One region of the Halobacillus sp. ACCC02827 genome, then DNA from elsewhere that is predicted to be linked to it. Evidence: riboswitches for the same ligand, from Rfam matches in the RefSeq annotation. Region 1 holds a riboswitch; each other region holds the start of a gene.
The links. Region 1 has a riboswitch for cobalamin ahead of metE (5-methyltetrahydropteroyltriglutamate--homocysteine S-methyltransferase). Riboswitches for the same ligand answer to the same signal wherever they lie in the genome.
Positions count from the first base shown of each region.

Region 2: another riboswitch for cobalamin. It lies ahead of QRD89_RS10365 (DUF4430 domain-containing protein); the one in region 1 lies ahead of metE (5-methyltetrahydropteroyltriglutamate--homocysteine S-methyltransferase).
Region 3: another riboswitch for cobalamin. It lies ahead of QRD89_RS01715 (ribonucleoside-diphosphate reductase subunit alpha); the one in region 1 lies ahead of metE (5-methyltetrahydropteroyltriglutamate--homocysteine S-methyltransferase).

Region 1 is NZ_CP128168.1:643,796-647,073, reverse strand. Features, by position in the region: gene QRD89_RS03295 (FAD-binding domain-containing protein) at 1-1,229, opposite strand, end outside; SAM riboswitch class I at 1,399-1,502, shown strand; cobalamin riboswitch at 1,557-1,740, shown strand; gene metE (5-methyltetrahydropteroyltriglutamate--homocysteine S-methyltransferase) at 1,887-3,278, shown strand, end outside.
Region 2 is NZ_CP128168.1:1,943,914-1,947,191, reverse strand. Features, by position in the region: gene QRD89_RS10370 (ATP-binding protein) at 1-1,467, shown strand, start outside; cobalamin riboswitch at 1,517-1,693, shown strand; gene QRD89_RS10365 (DUF4430 domain-containing protein) at 1,842-2,243, shown strand; gene QRD89_RS10360 (ECF transporter S component) at 2,250-2,774, shown strand; gene sigX (RNA polymerase sigma factor SigX) at 2,875-3,278, shown strand, end outside.
Region 3 is NZ_CP128168.1:315,503-318,780, forward strand. Features, by position in the region: gene QRD89_RS01715 (ribonucleoside-diphosphate reductase subunit alpha) at 1-1,311, opposite strand, end outside; cobalamin riboswitch at 1,454-1,630, opposite strand; gene QRD89_RS01720 (class I SAM-dependent methyltransferase) at 1,823-2,500, shown strand; gene QRD89_RS01725 (alpha/beta fold hydrolase) at 2,569-3,278, opposite strand, start outside.

The DNA.
Region 1 (3,278 bases):
GTCCGGATAAAAGCCCCGCCCGGGTCGTGGTCGAGTCCCTGTTTGACAGGATTATAGACTCGGATGGTATGGAAACCTGTCGTACCAGCCTGCATCTGCATTTGGCTGTAATGGATTCCCGGTTCATAATCGAGGAACAACCCCGCCAGTGCACGGGCCGGTTTTCGCCAATCCAGTCTTAATGTATGACAGGCAAAGGAAACGACCATCGCCCGGGAACGAAAATTGATCCAGCCAGTCTCATGAAGGGCACGCATGGCGGCATCGATCATCGGGAATCCGGTACTTCCTTGATACCAGCGGCGGAATGCTTCTTCATTCCATTCCTCGTACACTTGATCAAAAGCAGGATTCATCGACTCTTCCGCGATTGCGGGCTCATCCTCCAAACGCTGGATGAAATGGCAGTGCCAGTAAAGACGGGACAAGAAATTCTCCAGCTGCTTTCTTTCTCCGGCATCGCTGCATGCCCTGATCTTCATCCAAGTCTGCTGGACAACGAAGCGGAGGGATATGTTTCCCCAGGCAAGATATGGAGACAGACGACTTCCAGATCGTGCTGATTTCAGTGGTTTCGATATGTGATAAGAATAGGAATGGAAGCGTACCTTCAAAAAGCTGTCCAACGTCCGATGTGCTTCTTCCACTCCTCCCTTCTGTCCTTTATCAAGCGTCGAACCTCCGACATACAGCGAGTCCAATTGGTCCAGATTCAACGTCAACACGGATTCCTTTTCCGGGACGCACGGGATTTTTTCCGGTACAGGAAAGACCGGATGCTTCATGAACTGTTCCCAGCGCTCAGAAAATCCGTCCCTTGAGTTCAAGCCACGGAAGACTCCGAATGGTTGATCTTCTTTCATGGTTAACCCCTTTTGCTTCATCCACGACCTTACTCTCTGATCCCTTGAAAACGTGACCGGTGTTCCATTTTCTTCATGCGCATGCAGAGAAAACGGACCATATGTCTCGTATATCTCTTCCAGCACTGTTTCCATCTCCCCGACAGCGACGAATAACCGACCGCCTCTCTGCTTTAACTCCTTCTGCAGATCATGGAGGCTCTCTTTCACAAACTGATAATGGCGGGCAGACAGCTCCTGCCCCTGCCAGATGGAAGGTTCTGCAACGTAAAGCGGAAGCACCATGTCTCCCGACTGTACCGCATTATATAATGGTGCATGATCATGGAGACGAAGGTCCCGCTTGAACCAGACGACACGCAACAAAATAACCAGCTCCCGAGTAGTAATACCCTACATTCTACCTTTTCGATAGATTTTTTTCACCCGTTGATACTCGCCCCTCTCTATCCTTTTTCTAGAAAAAATTGTAGAAGAGCGGATTGACACCCTATTTTTCTCATGCTAGTATGCTTGTAATCAATCCAATAGCAATCTCTTATTCAGAGTGGTGGAGGGACTGGCCCTACGAAACCCGGCAACCGATCGATATGATTGTGGTGCTAATTCCAGCAGAGCAGATGCTCTGAAAGATAAGAGAGGTCCGTACAATCAGAACCTCTCATACAAGAGGTTCTTTTTTTATTATTCAACTGAATAATCTGTTCCACAGGTGCCGGGGTGTCCCCCGGCTTAAAAGGGAAGACCGGTGAAAATCCGGCACGGTCCCGCCACTGTAATTGGGAGCGGAGCTGCAGCAGCCACTATCATAGTCGATGGGAAGGCGCAGCCCGCCGTGATCATAAGTCAGGAGACCTGCCTCTGGAACCCGCACTAGGTCCTACGAGGAATAGGCAGGTGTTGACAACGGGATTCGTCTACCCTTTTTTCGACGTATCCTTCCCATGTCACTCCGTCGTCTCTCTTTGTAGGTAAGAGAGATTTTTTTATTGGATTGAAAAACAACTGCAGGAGGAATGGGAAATGAAACAAGCACGAAGTTCAGCAATTGGGTACCCGCGTATCGGGGAGAAACGGGAATGGAAGAAAGCTCTGGAGCGCTATTGGAAGAAAGATACGACAGAACAGGAGCTTGTGGAAGAACTGACTGCCCTCCGACACAAGGATTGGAAGAAACAAAAAGAAGCAGGGCTCGATTTGATTCCGGTCGGTGACTTCAGCTATTACGACCACGTTCTGGATACATCCATCATGTTCGGGATCATTCCCAAGCGTTTTCAGGATACGGAACCTACTTCACTGGAAACGTATTTCAACATCGCCCGTGGCACAGAATCAGCGGTAGCCTCCTCCATGACAAAATGGTTTAATACCAACTATCACTATATCGTCCCGGAAATTGAAAAGGATACAAAACCGGTGCTTCTGGAGAACAGGCCTCTCCGCTATTATAAAGAGGCGAAGGAGCAGCTCGGCATTGATGGAAAACCGGTGCTGCTAGGGCCTGTGACCTACTTGAAGCTTGCCAAGGGTTTTGATAAGCAGCCGTTCGAACAAGTGCTGCAGACACTGGTACCGCTCTACATACAAGTGCTTCAAGAATTGGCCGCAGAAGGAGCAGCTTGGGTTCAAATCGATGAGCCGATTCTTGTTACTGACTTATCGGAAGAAGACCTCCGCTTCGTTCAATCGGTTTATGAGACCATTTCTAAAGAAGTGAGCGGCATCAAGCTTTTGCTTCAAACATACTTTGAAGCGGTGGAAGCTTATGATTCCGTCATTCAACTTCCTGTAGATGGCATCGGCCTTGATTTCGTGGATGATAATGGCCAAACCCTGTCCCAGCTCGCTGAACACGGCTTTCCGAACGATAAAGTATTGGCGGCGGGAGTGATTAACGGCCGAAACATCTGGCGAAACGATTGGAAACACACATGGCAGATCACGGATGCTGTCAGAAAGATCGTGCCGGAAGACCGCTTGATTCTCCAGCCTTCCACCAGCCTGCTTCACGTGCCGGTGACGACCGAATCGGAAACGAAGCTGGCATCTGACCTGAAACAGGTCCTTGCCTTCGCTGATCAGAAACTGGAAGAAACGGTTCTTCTGACGAAGGGCGTCAATCAAGGAAAAGCAATCATCCTGCCGGAGGTGGAGAAACATTCCCGGAACTGGAGGTCCTTTGCGGATTCCGAAGGCCGCTCGAACGAGAACGTACAGCAGGAAGTAAAACGTTGGAAAGACAAACATCCGTCCCGTGCCTCCGAATTTTCCAATCGAAAGAAGGTACAGGAGGAAAAGTTCGCTCTGCCTCTGCTCCCGACAACGACGATCGGCAGCCTGCCCCAGACGACAGAAATCAGAAAGGCCCGCGCCAACTTCCGAAAAGGTGCATGGAGCGAAGAAACATACGAT
Region 2 (3,278 bases), 1.3 Mb from region 1:
GCGTGGTTTCGGAAGGACCCTGAACTTCGGGCCGTTATGGAAAACGGTAAAGACGTCAAAAAGATTGCAGATATGCAGGAGCATGCCTCCGGTGTGATGGTAGTTGGAACACCTCTTGAGAATAGCTCTGGAGCGGTCTTTGTCTATCAATCGCTCGATACGGTCGAAGAGACGTCAGAGCAAACGACGAAAATCATATTTCTTGGTGCAGGGATCGCGATTATTTTAACTACAATTTTTGCCTTTTTCCTGTCTACGAGAATAACGGCTCCACTTATTAAAATGAGAAAGGGAGCTATGGAACTCGCTAAGGGAGAGTTTCATACGAAAATTCCGATCCGAACGCATGATGAAATCGGCGAGCTTGCCATGGCTTTTAATCGGATGGGAAGAGAGTTGAAATTTCATATTAATGCTTTGAATCAAGAGAAAGAACAACTCTCAGGGATCCTGCGTTCCATGGCGGACGGTGTCATAACCATCAATCGTCAAGGAGATGTGCTCATAACGAACCCTCCAGCCCAGCAGTATTTGAAAGCCGCTGATTTCGAACGGGATCCGTCCCGGGATAAGGAAGAGGAGCTTCGTCTGCCGGAGCCTTTAAAAGAGCTCTTTCAAAGTGTTATAACAGAGGAACATGAATCCATGGTGGAAGTATCCGTACAAGGTCGCTCATGGGTGATCATTATGACCCCTCTCTATGACAGGGAAAAGGTTCGTGGAGCCGTCGCGGTTCTGCGTGATATGACGGAAGAACGGAGACTAAATAAGCTTCGTAAAGATTTTATAGCGAATGTTTCGCACGAACTACGCACTCCAATTTCTATGCTTCAGGGATACAGCGAGGCAATTGTGGATGATATTGCAGAAACTAAAGAAGACAAAAACGAGCTGGCTCAGATCATTCATGATGAATCCCTCAGGATCGGCAGATTGGTCAACGAGCTGCTGGATTTGGCCCGTATGGAAGCGGGGCATATTCAGCTCGCTCATGATACGATCGAAATGGGACCGTATATGCAGAAGATTATCCGGAAGTTCAGTGGTCTGGCAGGTGATAAACAGGTGAACCTTACGCTTGATCTTGCTCCTGAACTCGGCAGGCTTACCTTTGATCCGGATCGAATTGAACAAGTGTTCACGAACTTGATTGATAATGCCATCCGCCACACGGAAGAAGGCGGAGAAGTAAATGTGACGGTCGTTCCAGACGGGAATGACTGGGTCGCTTCGGTAAACGACAGCGGTATGGGCATTGCTGAAGAAGACCTGCCATTTGTATTTGAACGCTTCTATAAGGCGGACAAATCCAGGAAGCGAAAAACGAAGGATTATAAGAAAGGAACCGGTCTCGGTCTCGCCATTGCAAAGAACATCGTCGAGGGGCACGACGGAGAGATCAGCGTCCACAGCAGGCTTGGGGAAGGGACGACCTTTACCTTCCACATCCCTTTCATTCATGGGTAATCCCCTTATTGCCAATTGTGACGGTTTCGTGTACGCTTAAAAAGGAACTGTATAAAATGAGAATTCAGGTGTCTGAAAGACTTAAAATGGGAATCCGGTAAGGAAACCGGAACTGTCCTCGCAACTGTGAGTGCCGACGAAAAGGTGGATCCACTGTGGATAACGGGAAGGAGCCTTGGAAGGATGACGCACGAGTCAGTAGACCTGCCTGATCTCGCGTTTCAATACTTCGAGGATTGAGTATTTGAGGCAACCGATCGGTGAATGGCGGCCAGTCCCGCTTCTATTGGTTCGTCTTAGAGCTTGTCCCAACAGGGGCAGGCTCTTATTTGTGGCTACTCAAAACCCTCAAAAAGACAGAAGGGGAGAAAAAAATGTTACAGAAATGGTATCGCCTGATGATGGCGGCCTTCCTTGCCGTCGGTGTTTTGGCAGGATGCGGCGCGCAGGAAGATGAAGAAAAGAGTGCAGAAACGACCGAACAGCAGGAACAGGAAATTACCGTAGAGGTGGAGCTTTCACAAGATAATGGTGCCGAAGAAATTGCTTCTGAATCGATTACTGCCGAAGAAGGTGCGAATCTGATGCAGGTGATGGAGGACAATTTCAAAGTGGAACAGTCCGGAGGATTCATCAACTCCATTGAAGGTGTTGGAGGCGATGAAAAGAAAGCATGGATGTACACCGTCAATGGAGAAGAAGGTCAAGTCGGCGCAGAAGATTATGAATTGAAAGATGGAGATCAGGTTACCTTCGATTATCATGCGTGGGAATGACCAACTATGAACACATATAAACTGACGTTGATTGCCATGCTGTCAGCATTAGCTGTTGCGGGCCGAATGGCTCTTGCCAATATTCCTAATGTTCAGCCTGTAACGGCGATTATTATCATCGCCGGATTTTGGCTGGGTCCAGTTGGAGGTGTACTGGTTGCTTTCGTAACGACACTGACTTCCAACCTCCTCCTCGGCATGGGTATGTGGACCGTATGGCAGATAACAGCCTGGGGTTTAATCGGTGTCGGAGCAGGTATCTTAGGTAAGGTTTTTCCTAAGCTTCCGGTATGGTTGTTATCTGTATATGGTTTTTTGAGTGGTATCTTCTATGGCTTTGTCCTGTCTCTCACGATGCATGTCGCAGGGCAGCCCTTCTGGGCCTATTATCTGGCAGGGATTCCTATGGACATCAATCATGCGGTTTCAAACACTGTTTTTCTGATTGTTATGGCTCCTGTATTAGGACGGTTGTTCAGACGTTACCCATTAACAAACCATAGATTGGACCCAGCAGGAAAGCTGCCCTAGAACAGGGTAGCTTTTTCTTTTTTTTTCGTATTAGTATAGGTAGTGTAACGATTACCTATTTGTTACGACTATATACATAGGTGATTCAGGGGGTACTGTTTTGAAATCGTTCTTTGATGAACTGTATAAGCAACATCACCGGGATTTATTTCAATTTCTTATCTATATGGTCAAGGACCGTGCTGTTGCAGAAGATCTCGTGCAGGAAGTGTACATACGTGTCATAAAATCCTATCATTCCTTTCGAAAGCAAAGCTCAGAAAAGACGTGGCTGCTTTCCATTGCCCGTCACGTGGCCATCGACTATTTTCGGAAGCAGAAGAGAAAAAGGGATCGTATTATAGAAACATTTGATTGGACGAAGAATAAGGAGAGCTTACGCGATGGTCTCCCTCTGCCTGAGGAAGTGGCTGTAATGAACGAAGAGGTGAAGGAAATGTACAGAGCTTTGGATAAGTGTTCTTTTAATCAGAGGAGTGTGCTCATACTCCGCTATATGCAGGG
Region 3 (3,278 bases), 330 kb from region 1:
TGTACACAGATTACTGCAATAAATCATGCCGGCATGGTTGTTTGGATTCATCCGGTTTACTTCGTCCCGATAGAACATGTATGGTGTTCCGGTCTCCAACTGTCCAACCATGATCCGTTTCATAATTTCAATGGCGGGCACAGTTTCTTTGGAAAGCTCCGGGTTCTCTACACATGCCTGGTATTTATCTCTGAAAGAGCCTTCGCCGCGTTTTTCATCGAAATAATCTTCCAGCGAAAATCCCATGACTTTGCGTACTTCGTGAGGGTCAAACAAGTACCAGTCTTCCCGATTCTCCACTGCTTCCATGAAGATGTCCGGAATGGATACGCCTGTGAACAGGTCGTGCGTCCGCTGCCGTTCATCTCCGTTGTTCAATCGGCTGTCAAGAAACGGGAAAATGTCTTTATGCCATATGTCAAGATATACAGCGACGGCACCTTGACGCTGTCCGAGCTGATCGACGCTCACGGCTGTATTGTTTAACTGCTTCATCCAAGGAAGGACGCCGGAGGAAACCCCTTTAAATCCACGGATATCACTGCCGCGGCTGCGGATTTTGCCGAGATAGACTCCGATTCCTCCTCCGTGCTTACTGAGATTGGCGATGTCTGTGTTGCTGTCGTAGATGCCCTGAAGGCTGTCATCTACCGTATCGATGAAGCAGGAGCTCAGCTGACCATAACGTTTCCCCGCATTTGCTAAAGTCGGGGTGGCTACAGTCATGTATAAATGACTCAAAGCCCAGTAGGCTTCTTTTACGAGTGCCAACCGTTTTGGTGCTTCTTCTTGTGACATTAAGACCATTGCAATGATCATAAAGCGCTCTTGAGGAAGTTCATAAACTTCTTTCTCTTTACTTCTTGCAATATATCTGTCACTCAATGTCTTCAAACCAATGTAGGTGAATTGATGGTCACGTTCAGGGGCGAGTGCTTCTTCTAATTGGTATATATCTTCCTCTGAGTAATATGTAAGCAGCTTCTCGGAATAGATGCCTTTCTTAATCAACGTGCAGATTAGACCATGAAAATCTTCATATTCCTTGTTTGTTCCGCGGTTACTGGAAGCTTCCTCATACATCTGCTCAAGCAGCATTCTGCTGGCTGCAAATGTCCAATCCGGTTCCATTTCATCGACCTCAGCCAGACACTCGAGAATAAGAGCGTGGCGCTGGTCCTGTTCCGTCATATGTTCAAAACCTAAGTTAGGAATTTTATGGATGATGCGATCCAGATCAAGCATAGGGAACTCGGTTTTCCAAGCTTCTAATCTTTCTTTCCATTGGTCTTTAATTGCTGATACGCTCATGGTTTCACTCCTTGATCTGATATCTACATATAAAATAAAAAAATCCACTCCGGGAAAGGGAGTGGATGAAACCATGAAACGATGCGAGACACAAAAAAGTCCTCGTTCCATCGCTTCATCTTCTCAATCCCCGAAGAAGTTGAAACTCTGCCGAACGAAGATAGGTCTCCTGGCTGGCATCCGATCTTACTCTGGTCCTTCCCGTGCGCGGCACAGTGGAATCTTCCATTTCGCGGATGCGTACAGTTGCGGGGGCAGCTCCGGATTGGTTACCGGATTCCCTATTAAGCCTTGTGGCATCTTCTGTTCGCAAATACTATATGTAGTTGTTCAGATTAATTTTATTAGCTTATCTTGTGTTTCTATCATAACGGACAACGAAATAACATTCAAGCCTTTTCCATTCTACAACAAATACCTCCAAGCATCAAAACCCAGACACAGCGCATTGGTGTAAGGTATAATTTTATAAGAAGAAATATATATAAGAAGCGGAAAGGCGAGTGAGGAAATGGTCAAGTTCGATTGGCATAAAGAAGCAGAAAGGCAGTGGGACGACCGTGCCGGGATGTGGAGTTCAAAAAGCAAGGAAATGTGGGACGAAGGAAGTCGAAGTACGATCCTTCCCTTCCTTGAGAATCATATCCCGAAAGGAAAAGTAGCCGACCTCGGCTGTGGAGACGGCTATGGATCTTTCCGGCTTTGGCAGGAGGGATATGAGGTCACAGGGGTTGATTTGTCGAAAGATATGATTGATAAGGCGAATGACAGAGTCAGGGAACAAGGGCTTACCTTCGTCCAGGGGGATCTAACTGCTCTACCTTTCGAAGATGATTCGTTTGATAGTGCCATGGCGGTCAATTCATTGGAATGGACGGAGATTCCTTCACAGGGGCTTAATGAGATGAAGCGGATACTGAAGCCTGGGGGAAGACTTTGTATCGCACTGCTTGGTCCGACGGCAATGCCGAGGACCAACAGCTATCGCCGCTTGTTCGGGGAACAAGTCATATGCAATACGATGATGCCGTGGGAATTGAAGAAGATGGCAGAAGAGACAGGGTGGAGATCAATAGCTGGACAAGGGGTTTACAAGCGTGGTGTCGAGGACAGTCTCTTGGCGGGGCTTGAAGAAGAATTAAAGCAGGCACTTACATTCATGTGGGTATTTATTTTCGAAAAAGAATAAAACAATCCGGAGTTGCTTCCCAATGCATCAAGGCGCATTGGAGCAAACTCCGGACTTTTTTTGTTGGATTAAGGATGCTCACCGCTTGTCGAACGCATTGGTGCTGTTTCCCACAAGAATTCAGCCACTATTGTGTCGACTTCCGCAAGCTCATGGAGGCCGGAGTGGGTTGCCTGAGGCTGGTAAATTCTTTCTTCGTAGTAACGGCCGAATGGAACGATGTCTTCCAGTCCGTGGACGCTTGAGGCGTGGACAAGACCATCCCAGTGCTCCTGCTCCGGGGCCTCCTTGTTGATGATTCCGGCCACCGCAAGGACGTCTACATTATCTGAGAAATGATCCTTATTCTTAACCATATCCTGGAGAGCATCAGAGTCTGGTCTCAAATCCACGGTTGCGGCCCCGTAATTGGATTCAAAATAGGAATCTTTCCGAATGCCTTTAAATGGACTGGCGATAGCAGCAACTTTCTTAACGGCAGGTACGCCGTCCGCAGGTTCGTTCAGTAAATAATTGATTGACGCTAACCCGCCCATGGAATGTCCGATAATATTTACTTGTTGAACATTGTAGCGGGAGTGAAGCTGGATCATCACGTTTTCGACCCATTTTGTTTGATTGGAAATACTGGCGCGATTATCTTCGAACAATATCTGCACGAACGGGTTCTTTGTCTGGGGGAAGCTTCCCTGGATGGAGAGGGTACCATCGTTCGCTACATAGACCGTCATCCTTTTTTTTCCCCAATTCATGGACTGCATCCGGTCCATCATGGTCT